Linked DNA regions of Butyricimonas faecalis. Each later gene encodes a partner of the first gene's protein in a complex. Links are inferred from orthologs where the notes say so. Each region holds a gene or a part of one and is shown on either strand. Other genes may lie near its edges.

Region 1 (6,174 bases):
AAATACGACCTATTCTTTAACATTTGCCCTTTTCTCACGACACACTTGTTAACAGATCGTTCTCGAAAAACAGATAAATCCAGACTTTTATGCCAACAATACCCCATTACAAAGGATCGACATCAAAATAAACCCGCACCCCCTTACCCACGGGAGTTTTTGCCAATTCATCACATTTTTGTTTCAAAAATATTTTCAACTTTGACAGGGAGAGTCCTTGCTCTGCCTTAATTAATATCTGAATCCGATACATTTTTCTCACCCGGGACACATCCGGCTCTGCCGGACCGCATACCCTGCGCTCCAATCGTTCCCTCATCTGTCGGGCAAGCTCATTTGCCGCATTCCTCAAAACCACCTCATCCACATGCCTCAATTCAATCTGGATTAACCTGGAAAAAGGCGGATAATTAAACATCTCCCGTTCCCGGGACAACAGGGTGTAAAACCCATGATAATCCTCCTTCCCCACCAATTGATACACCCGATTCTGCCTATCCACGACTTGGATCACGACCTTACCGCGTTCTCCCTTACGCCCACTACGCCCGCTCACCTGCATCAACATATCATAGGCCCGTTCCTCTGCCCGAAAATCGGGAAAACCGACCAGACTATCGGCATCCATCACCCCGACAAGCTTCACCCGCTCAAAATCCAACCCTTTCGACACCATCTGAGTGCCGATCAACACATCCAAATTTCCACTCTCAAAATCATCGATCAAAGCCCTGAACTTTGCCTTATTACTTATCACATCCAAGTCCATCCGGGCAACCCGGGCCTCCGGAAAATACTGTTTCACGTCTTCCTCGATCCGTTCCGTTCCCGGGGTACGATTCACGTAATGTCCCTGCCCACAATCCTGGCACACGGCCGGAACTGCCCGCAAACTCCCGCAATAATGACAATTCAGCGTATTCCGATAGCGATAATAAGTCATACTCACATCGCAATGCTTGCATTTCAAGATAGAACCGCAACGGTCACATTGTAAATAAGTCGAATATCCCCGTCTATTCTGAAATAAAATCACCTGCATCCCGTTCTCCAACACCCGTTTCATCTCCTCGTATAAAACCGGAGTAAAACACCCTTTCATCATCTTTTTACGACGATACTCTTTCATATCCACGAACAACAACTCCGGCATCATCACTTCCCCGTAGCGGGTTGTCAGTTGCACGAAACCATATTTCCCGCTCAATGCATTCTGATAACTTTCAAAAGAAGGGGTTGCAGACCCCAACAATATTTTTGCCCCACTCATCTTGCCGAGCATGATCGCGGCATCGCGACCGTTATAGCGGGGTGCCGGTTCTTTTTGCTTGTAAGAACTTTCATGCTCCTCGTCAACAATGACCAATCCCAATCGCTGATAAGGCAAAAACACGGACGACCGCACGCCCAACACCACGGGATAAGGATTCGTACCGTTCTGTTTACGCCACATCTCTGCCCGGGCACTATCGGCCATACCCGAATGATAGACACCGACTTGATCTCCGAAAACCCGTCGCAATCGCTTCACGATCTGCACGGTCAAGGCGATTTCCGGCAACAAATACAACACCTGCTTCCCTTGCCTTAGCGTCTCTTGTATCAAATGAATATATATTTCCGTTTTACCCGAAGAAGTTACCCCCTGCAACAAAACACAATCTTTTTCCCAGTAACATCCCAGAATATCGCCCAACACCTTTTCCTGTGCCTCCGACAACGCATGTACCTCCCCCACTTCCTCTTCAGACACCTCCAAACGACTGACTTCTCGCACAATAACCTCCAACACGCCCCGTTCACACAATCCCTTCAAAGCCGCGACAGAATTACCGATTTTCTGAACAAACTCCGTTCTAGGCAAACACTCTACGTGATGCTCGTCACTATAATATACCCAATCACACAACATCTTGTATTGAGCCTTTGCCCGTTTCAAACCATCAAGAATCCCGTCCAACTCTTCACTCGAAAACTTTCGTTTCCATCTCACCCAACGTTCAACTTTCGGTTTGAACAAATCATCTACCGACTCTTTAATCCCGATAATTTCTTTTTCCAACAAAGCTCGAACAGCAACATAGACATCCTTTCTCTTCAAGAGCTTTTCAACTTCAGCCATACACATCTCGCCTCTTTCTCGAAAAACTCCCATAATTTCTCTCTCTTCCCGGCTTAATTCACTTTCATCTGCCAGTTTTTCTTCCCAACCATTCACCAAACTCAAACTCGTGTAACTCTCCAAACGCATCGAAACAGGTAATGCGGCACGCGTGACCTCTCCCGGTGGAGTCATGTAATATTCACTAAGCCACAATAGAAATTTCAAATGAGAAGCAGAAAGAGCAAAACCTTCCTCTATAACCCGTTCTATCGGTTTCGTTTCAAACCCGACAGGCGGATTCGTATGCAACGCGTAGACAACACCCGTGTAACGTTTATTCTTAACAAATGAAACGACCACGAGCGTACCTACCGTTACCGAATGTTCATATTCTTCCGGTACCGAATAAGTAAAAAAACTCTCCACTCCCAGAGGGATAATGACATCTGCGTACAACAAACGAATTAATTTTAGATTTTAAATAGCCAAAACTTCCGTAATATCCAACAAATTATGATTCAACGGTTTTGAATTCTTGATAGCCTTGTTGAAAGGAACATGAACAATATCCTTATTCATAATCCCAACCATGATACTGGTTTGATCATCCAACAAAGCATCCACCGCCGCCACACCCAACGTGCTAGCCGTCACACGGTCAAAAGCGGAAGGAGATCCCCCTCTCTGGATATGACCTAAAACCGTTACCCGCACGTCATATTCGGGATGCTTTTTGGCAATCCGGTCGGCAATCGTGTACGCCCCACCCGATTTATCACCTTCTGCCACGATCACGATACCACTCGACTTATGAGGTTTGTAATCATGCTCCAAGTAACGATCCAAATCATTCAGATCCGTCTCGATCTCCGGAACCAGAACAGCTTCGGCCCCCGTGGCTACAGCCGAACGTAAAGCGATAAATCCGGCATCCCGTCCCATAACCTCGATAAAGAACAAACGATTATGAGCACTTGCCGTATCCCGTATCTTATCCACGGCCTCTACCACCGTATTTACTGCCGTATCATACCCGATCGTGTAATCCGTCCCGTAAAGATCATTATCTATCGTACCGGGAATCCCTACAACATGCACGTTATGCTCTTGGCAAAACAACCGGGCCCCGGAAAAAGTTCCATCCCCACCGATCACCACCAAGGCATCAATTCCCAATTCTTGCATCTTCTCGTAAGCTTTCGTACGCCCCTCCGGTGTACGGAATTCCTCGCTGCGGGCCGTCTTCAAGATAGTACCTCCGCGTTGAATAATATTACTTACGTCATGGGAATGCATACGCACAATATTTCCTGCTATTAACCCCTCGTATCCATCGTAAATACCATAAGCCTCACAGCCATTAAAAATAGCGGCTCTCACAACTGCCCGAATCGCGGCATTCATACCCGGAGCATCACCTCCTGAAGTTAAAACTCCTATTTTTTTAATCTTTCCCATAAAAACAATGTTTAATTGAAAATCTTTTAGCTTTTAGTTTTTAGTCTTTAACTTTTAGCTTTCAGCTTCCAACCCCTCTTTTATCTCTTCCATCACCCACCTCGGTGTTGAAGTTGCCCCGCTAATCCCAACACTCCCGGCCTCGTCAAACATCTCGTCACGCAGGTCTTTCACCCCCTGCACGAAATAAGTCCGGGGATTCACTTCTCGACAAACTTCGAAAAGCTGCTTACCGTTGGAACTCTTTTCCCCACTAACAAACAAGATCACATCGTGTCGTGCTGCAAAATCCTTCAACTGCGGGATTCTATTGGCCACCTTACGACAAATCGTATCGTTTACCACCACAGAACTTCTGGCATTCTCCTTCACCAACTCCACCACACGCTTGAAACCGTCCAAACTTTTAGTCGTTTGAGAAAACAATATCACCGGCCGAGAAAAATCGATATATTTCAAATCTTCCTCTTGCTCGATAATCAGTGCCTCATCATTCGTCTGTGCTACCAACCCGTTCACCTCGGCATGTCCTCTTTTTCCATAAATCACGATCTGCCCCCCGTTCGCTCTCACCCCCTCGTACGCCTCTCGTATTTTCTTCTGCAAATTCAATACCACAGGACACGAGGCATCAATCACCTCAATCCCGTTCTTCTTTGCCAATTCATAAGAACTCGGCGGTTCACCATGAGCCCTGAACAACACCCGGCATGCCTTCAAACGGGCAAATTCATCATGATCTATCGTACTCAATCCCAGTTGTTTCAATCGCTCCACCTCCAAACTATTATGCACAATATCTCCTATGCAATATAATCTTCCATGTTGCAACTCTTCCTCCGCCTTGGCAATCGCGTTCACAACCCCAAAACAGAAACCGGAATTCTCGTCAATTTCTACTTTCATACCTTGAACGAATGATCTTTAACATCTCTTCCACTTCTTCCTCCACGGTCATATCGCCATTATCAATCAACACGGCATCCGGCGTCTTCACCAAAGGGCTTGTTTCCCGGTGCTCGTCGATATAATCCCGTTTCCGGACATTCGCTTCCACCTCTTCGTAAGTCACTTTTTCCCCCTTCTCGATCAACTCCTTGTAGCGCCGTTGGGCCCGTACTTCAGGACTCGCCGTCATAAAGAACTTCACCTCTGCATGAGGGAACACGACACTCCCTATATCCCTTCCATCCATGATCACGCCCCCCTCTTTTGCCATTTCCCGCTGCTTCTCAACAAGCAACTCCCGCACGTAAGGCAACGCGGCAATCAAACTCACGTTATCAGAAACCTCCAACCCGCGAATGGCCGTCTCTACATACTCGCCATTCATGTAAGATTCATAACACTTCTTCCCCTCGTTATATTTAAAACCGAAAATAATGGTCGGAAGCACTTCTTTCAATTTCTCATCATCCACGTTCCCGTCTTTAATCAGCCCCTCACGCATCGCTTTCAACGTCACGATCCGGTACATGGCACCCGTGTCGATATACGTGTAACCCAAACGAGCTGCCAGTATTTTAGATACCGTGCTTTTTCCCGTAGAAGAATGGCCGTCAACGGCAACAATCAAACCTTTCTTTTCCATTTTCAATCTTATCTATTCAGATTGCGAAGATACAAAAAAAGGGAGTAATCTTCGCGACCACTCCCTGCTATATTTTTGTTACAAATCTTAATTTACCAACTGTAACAATTTCTTGGCTCTCTCCATCATCGTCTGGTTAGAAGACTCTTCTGCCAAAGAAGTAGCTATTTTAGCATATCTTTTAGCAACATCCTCGAAACCACATTTGTTAGAAATCAAAGCATAATTGTAAAGGGCATCAAAATCTTTCTTTGACTCGACAGTCTTACCTGCCCACAACTGAATCACCTTCAAACGCGAAACATCATTCATGATCTCCAACGCCCCATCGGTGATCTCCTTGATCATTTTCCTGTTCTCGGGGAAATAACGGAATAATTTTCTAGCTTTATAGAAATAATCTTCAGACTTACGCTCTGCTCGCAATTGCTTGATATAAAAATAATCAGCCACCACGTCATAATGCTCGTAACCGGAACTCTTCAAGAAATCCAAATACTTGTTATACTCGATCTTGTTACTGTTATAGTACTGTTCCAAATGACCGACAAACACGTTATCCAATTTCTGGAATACATCATCCTTCGAGAAATTCTGCATGAACTTGGACTGATTCTTAAACAAATATTTAATTTGGGGAGCATTCACATCATCCACGTAATCCCGGATAATCGACCAGTTATAATCTTTCAAATAGTCCGCCTCTTTCTGAGTCTGAAAATACCTGTTCACAACATCACGATTCGGCTTCCCTTGGTTTTTCAACTCTCTCAAAAGTTGAATTGTCGTTTGGGGGTCCGCAGGATTCGCCTCGAACTTCTTCACCAAATTATCCAATGTACCCATCTCCTTCTCGTGAGCTTGCACTCCAACAAGATTGAATAATAAAACACCTACGATTAATACAATTTTCAACATAATACTTGATACTTAAATTTGAACTTACACCCATATAACACCTTTAGGGGCAAAAAGGGTGACTTGAAAATCGATTTTAACTTAATATTTAACATGAATTAAT
Region 2 (4,590 bases), 2.6 Mb from region 1 along the record:
ACACCCGGGACGACGCCTCAAGTCCCTCCTCCGTCCAGCGAGTCTTCAAGGCAGAAAAACGTTTGTTTTTCTCCAGCAAACAAATCACGGATTTTTCCGGGAACTTCCCGCTAACCTGCAAACGGGCACTTTTCATCAACGGGTATATTTGTTTTCCGGTAGAAAACACCTCTATCGTCTCGACACTATCTCTCAAGCAGGAATACACCACAGATTTGCACACGATCGGATGGGATAAAGCATCAGCCTCCAACCACAGGGTATATTTCCCTTTTTTCAAACTATCACTTTGGTGGTTCATCAATAATTTTTCCCCCTCGGCCAAGCCCCATTCCAGCGAGGGGAATTTACCCCATAACTGGAACATGATCTTGGAACGATTTCCATTTATATCCGACAAATCGACCACGACATCCACCACGCTGTCTTTCTCAACCAGGATGAATCCCCTATCCTGGTTACAAACGGACAACAATTGTTCTTGATAATTACCGAAAGTCAAATAGACCAACCGGCTATCTCGATAATGATGAAAATCTTTAAGCTCGTTAACCAGAAAGGTCTGATCAAAAGAAAGTTCATTCATGATCATCTTAAAAACCTCCCGACCATTAGCACTCACGCTCAAGTCATACACGCCCAACTTGTTCCAAGAATCTTTCATGTAGTCGTCAGATTGTACCCCGATGCCAACCCTTCCGGCAGGCACACAGACCCGACCTCCCCGGAATACCCGGTTGCCCGTATTTTTCACCTCAACCCGGTAGGGCGAAGTACGTAGTCCCTCGTTCGAAACCGGGTACACGTAAACTCCCCGCACGTTCGGTCCGGTCTGATCTTTCACCAAAAGGAAGCGCAAGGGGTTCAAGACATGCTCCGTTTTCGTGTCACGCACCTCAAAATGCAAATGAGGACCACCCGAAGACCCGGTATTCCCGCTATAAGCTATCGTGTCGCCCGCGTGAAAACGGAGTTCATACCCCAGCATATTCTCGTCCACTTCGAATGACTCCTTATTATATTGTATATTTCTCACGACTTTCGCCACCCGGGGTGAAAAACGACTTAAGTGAGCATACACCGTGGTGATTCCCCCTTCATGCTCGAGGTACAAAGCATTCCCGTACCCCGTGGCAGAAACTTTTACGCGAGCCACGATGCCCTCTTTCACGCAAATCACCGGCAGTCCTTCTCGCCCTTCAGTTTTAAAATCCAGTCCCGAATGCAGGTGTGTCGCTCTCAATTCTCCGAAATTTCCACTCAATAGCGGAATATTTTTCAACGGGTAAAGCAACGTGTCCGTTCGCGCCCAAACGTTTGATGATAAAAGAAGTAACATCAATAATAAAACTCCAAACCCTCTCCACATTATTTTATCTGTCATATAAAAACCATTAAATCCATGGCAAAATTAATAACACTATTGATATTTAAAAGAAATTATTCTATCTTTGTGGTGTAAAGATTATGTTATGACAGCAAAACAAGATGCCGTTATTAACGAGCTAAACACGAAAGTTGAACGACTGATAAAACTATATATATCCTCACTGGACAAAAACAGAGAGATGGATACAGAGATGAAAGAACTCCGGATCCAAATCGAGCGGATGAAAAGTGAGAACATGAAATTACATGAAGAAATCAAAACATTGAAGGTGGCTACCGCTATCTCGACCGGAGAAGGAAGTTCCGAGGCCAAAAATAGAATAAGCCAACTTGTGCGGGAGATTGATAAATGTATTGCTCTTTTGAATAATTAAATATGAATGATAAACTTACTATTACGCTAAATATAGCCGGTAGGCCCTGCGTTCTGACCATAGAGAGAGAGGAAGAAGAGGAGATCAGAAAAGCTGCTCAACTGATTAATAGTAAGATTGCGAAATATAGGGAGAAGTATGCGACTGCTGATCCCGTTGATTTTCTAGCTGTTACCGCGTTACAATTCACGGTAAAGATGCTGGAAGCTGAAAGACGAAACGACGTGGAGCCCATATTAGACGAGGTGAAGAAGATTAGTAGCAGGCTCGACGAAGTGATGAAAGAGTAAAAAAGAAGAGTTCTTTGAAAAGGAAATAGATATACCCGCATTATTTCGTATTTAACTGGAAAACTCAACACTTAACCAATTAGAGTGAAGCTTAGTTAGCCAAAGACAGGCCTCAACCCTTCGGGGTTCCTTCGGGACGGTGGAAGTTTGAATCTGACGGCAGCTCTACCCGTGTCTAACAGGGGTTTTTTAAAGAAGAAATGATGCGGGTTTTTTGTATGAACAAAAAACACCAAAATATTATATAACCATAAATTCAAGTTTCGAATATGACAACAATAATAATTACCGGTGTTATTGCTTTAGCGGTGGGATTTATTCTCGGATACCTGCTAATCAACATGACCTTGAAATATAGGAGCAAAAACATCATCAAAGAAGCGGAAGCGGAGGCAGAAGTCATTAAAAAAGACAAGATTCTGCAAGCCAAGGAGAAATTCTTGCAGATAAAGGCTGAACACGAGAAACAAGTGAATGCCCGTAACAGCAAAATCCTTTTAGCGGAAAACAAGCTAAAACAAAAAGACGCCGAGTTGGCCCGCAAAATGGAAGAGTGCCAACGCAAGATCAAAGACACGGAGACACAACAAGAGACACTGAACGCCCAGAAAGAGTTACTGGAAAAGAAACACGCGGAACTGGATAAATTCAAAAAGCAACAGATCGAGCAACTGGAAGCCATTTCCGGGATGTCTGCCGATCAGGCAAAGGAAAAACTCATCAGTTCTTTGAAAGACGAGGCCGAAACCGAAGCGATGTCCTACGTGAACGAGATCATGGAAGAGGCAAAAATGACGGCAAACATGGAAGCGAAAAAAATCGTGGTAAAAACCATTCAACGGGTGGCCACGGAAACCGCTACCGAGAACGCTGTATCTATATTCCATATCGATTCGGACGAGATCAAGGGACGTATCATCGGACGGGAAGGACGTAACATCCGGGCCCTGGAAGCTGCCACCGGAGTTGAAATCATCGTGGACGACACCCCGGAAGCAATCGTGCTCTCCGGATTCGACCCGGTAAGACGCGAAATCGCCCGCCTTTCACTCCATCAACTAGTTACCGACGGACGTATTCACCCGGCTCGGATCGAGGAAGTAGTTAATAAGGTAAAGAAACAAATCGAAGAAGAGATTATAGAAACCGGAAAACGTACAACCATTGACTTGGGTATTCACGGGTTGCATCCGGAATTGATTCGGTTGGTCGGTAAAATGAAATACCGTTCGTCTTACGGGCAGAACTTGTTACAGCACGCTCGCGAAACAGCCAACCTTTGTGCCATCATGGCCGCGGAACTAGGCTTGAACGTGAAGAAAGCGAAGCGTGCCGGATTATTGCACGATATTGGTAAAGTACCCGATGATGAGCCGGAATTACCGCACGCAATCCTCGGCATGCGCCTGGCAGAGAAGTACAAGGAGAAACCGGATATTTGCAACGCTATCGGTGCTCACCACGAGGAGATCGAGATGACCACGTTAATCGCCCCGATCGTTCAGGCTTGTGATGCCATCTCAGGCGCACGCCCGGGTGCAAGACGGGAAGTAGTCGAGTCATACATCAAACGGTTGAAAGAGATGGAAGACCTGGCCCTCTCCTACAATGGAGTTGTCAAGACTTACGCCATCCAGGCAGGACGGGAATTGCGAGTAGTTGTGGGAAGCGAGAAAGTCTCCGATGCAGAAGCCGAGAAGATTTCATACGAGATCGCTAAAAAAATTCAAGACGAAATGACCTATCCCGGACAGGTGAAAGTCACGGTAATTCGAGAAACACGCGCTATAAATTACGCGAAATAATTAAAAGTCCGGTCATTTTTGCCGGACTTTTAATTTACAGGTGGCAGGTTGCAGGTTCAAAGCCAAAGGCTTAACTGGCAACCTGTAACTTTTTAATCCAACCGAAACGGCAGGATTAAAAACCCCCAAACATTTGTCCCGTATTATTTGTTTTACTAAATTTGGTTGCTTAAAAAGTAAACAGCATATGGAACCTATAAAATCATCAGAATTAATCACGAACGATGACGGAAGTGTTTTTCACCTTCACCTTCACCCCGAAGATCTGGCAGAACAGGTGATCCTCGTGGGTGATCCTTCCCGAGTAGAAATGATAGCCTCGTATTTCGAGAAGATAGAAATCAGAAAAAGTAACCGGGAATTTTGTACCATTACCGGATATTACAAGGGATACCGCCTGTCGGTTATCTCTACGGGAATCGGGCCGGATAACATCGACATCGTGATGAATGAACTGGATGCTTTGGTCAACATCGACCTACACACGAAAGAGATTAAAGAGCAAAAGAAGACATTAAATATAGTACGAATCGGGACTTCCGGTTCCGTACAGGCAGATGTACCCGTACATTCATTCGTGATCTCGGAGATGAGCCTTGGTATTGACGGGGTATTGCGTTTCTACCGGGACAACGAGATGATATGTGATGCCGCTTTCGAGGAGGCCTTTATCAAGGAATGCCACTGGGCTCCCTTAGCTGCCCGCCCGTACGCGGTTAAAGCATCCAAGAG

Evidence for each region.
Region 2: pfkA (region 1) and rny share a complex: the UniProt entries of both Bacillus subtilis proteins name them as parts of the possible RNA degradosome complex. The link is inferred for Butyricimonas faecalis from one-to-one orthologs.

Annotation. Positions count from the first base shown.
Region 1 is NZ_CP032819.1:4,863,128-4,869,301, reverse strand. Bases 1,573-4,558 are described here. They hold pfkA (6-phosphofructokinase), read right to left. Parts: upstream 3,563-4,558; coding sequence 2,582-3,562; downstream 1,573-2,581. Other genes in these bases: cmk ((d)CMP kinase), read right to left, coding at 4,452-4,558; D8S85_RS20710 (4-hydroxy-3-methylbut-2-enyl diphosphate reductase), read right to left, coding at 3,617-4,468; priA (replication restart helicase PriA), read right to left, coding at 1,573-2,563. Outside these bases: more of priA, read right to left, coding at 107-1,572; more of cmk, read right to left, coding at 4,559-5,153; D8S85_RS20700 (hypothetical protein), read right to left, coding at 5,241-6,071. UniProt on the Bacillus subtilis protein: Catalyzes the phosphorylation of D-fructose 6-phosphate to fructose 1,6-bisphosphate by ATP, the first committing step of glycolysis.
Region 2 is NZ_CP032819.1:2,215,174-2,219,763, forward strand. Bases 1,594-4,590 are described here. They hold rny (ribonuclease Y), read left to right. Parts: upstream 1,594-2,322; coding sequence 2,323-3,858; downstream 3,859-4,590. Other genes in these bases: D8S85_RS09755 (hypothetical protein), read left to right, coding at 1,594-1,763; D8S85_RS09760 (cell division protein ZapA), read left to right, coding at 1,766-2,053; D8S85_RS09770 (nucleoside phosphorylase), read left to right, coding at 4,046-4,590. Also shown: D8S85_RS09750 (M23 family metallopeptidase), read right to left, coding at 1-1,384; more of D8S85_RS09755, read left to right, coding at 1,473-1,593. UniProt on the Bacillus subtilis protein: Endoribonuclease that initiates mRNA decay. Initiates the decay of all SAM-dependent riboswitches, such as yitJ riboswitch. Involved in processing of the gapA operon mRNA, it cleaves between cggR and gapA.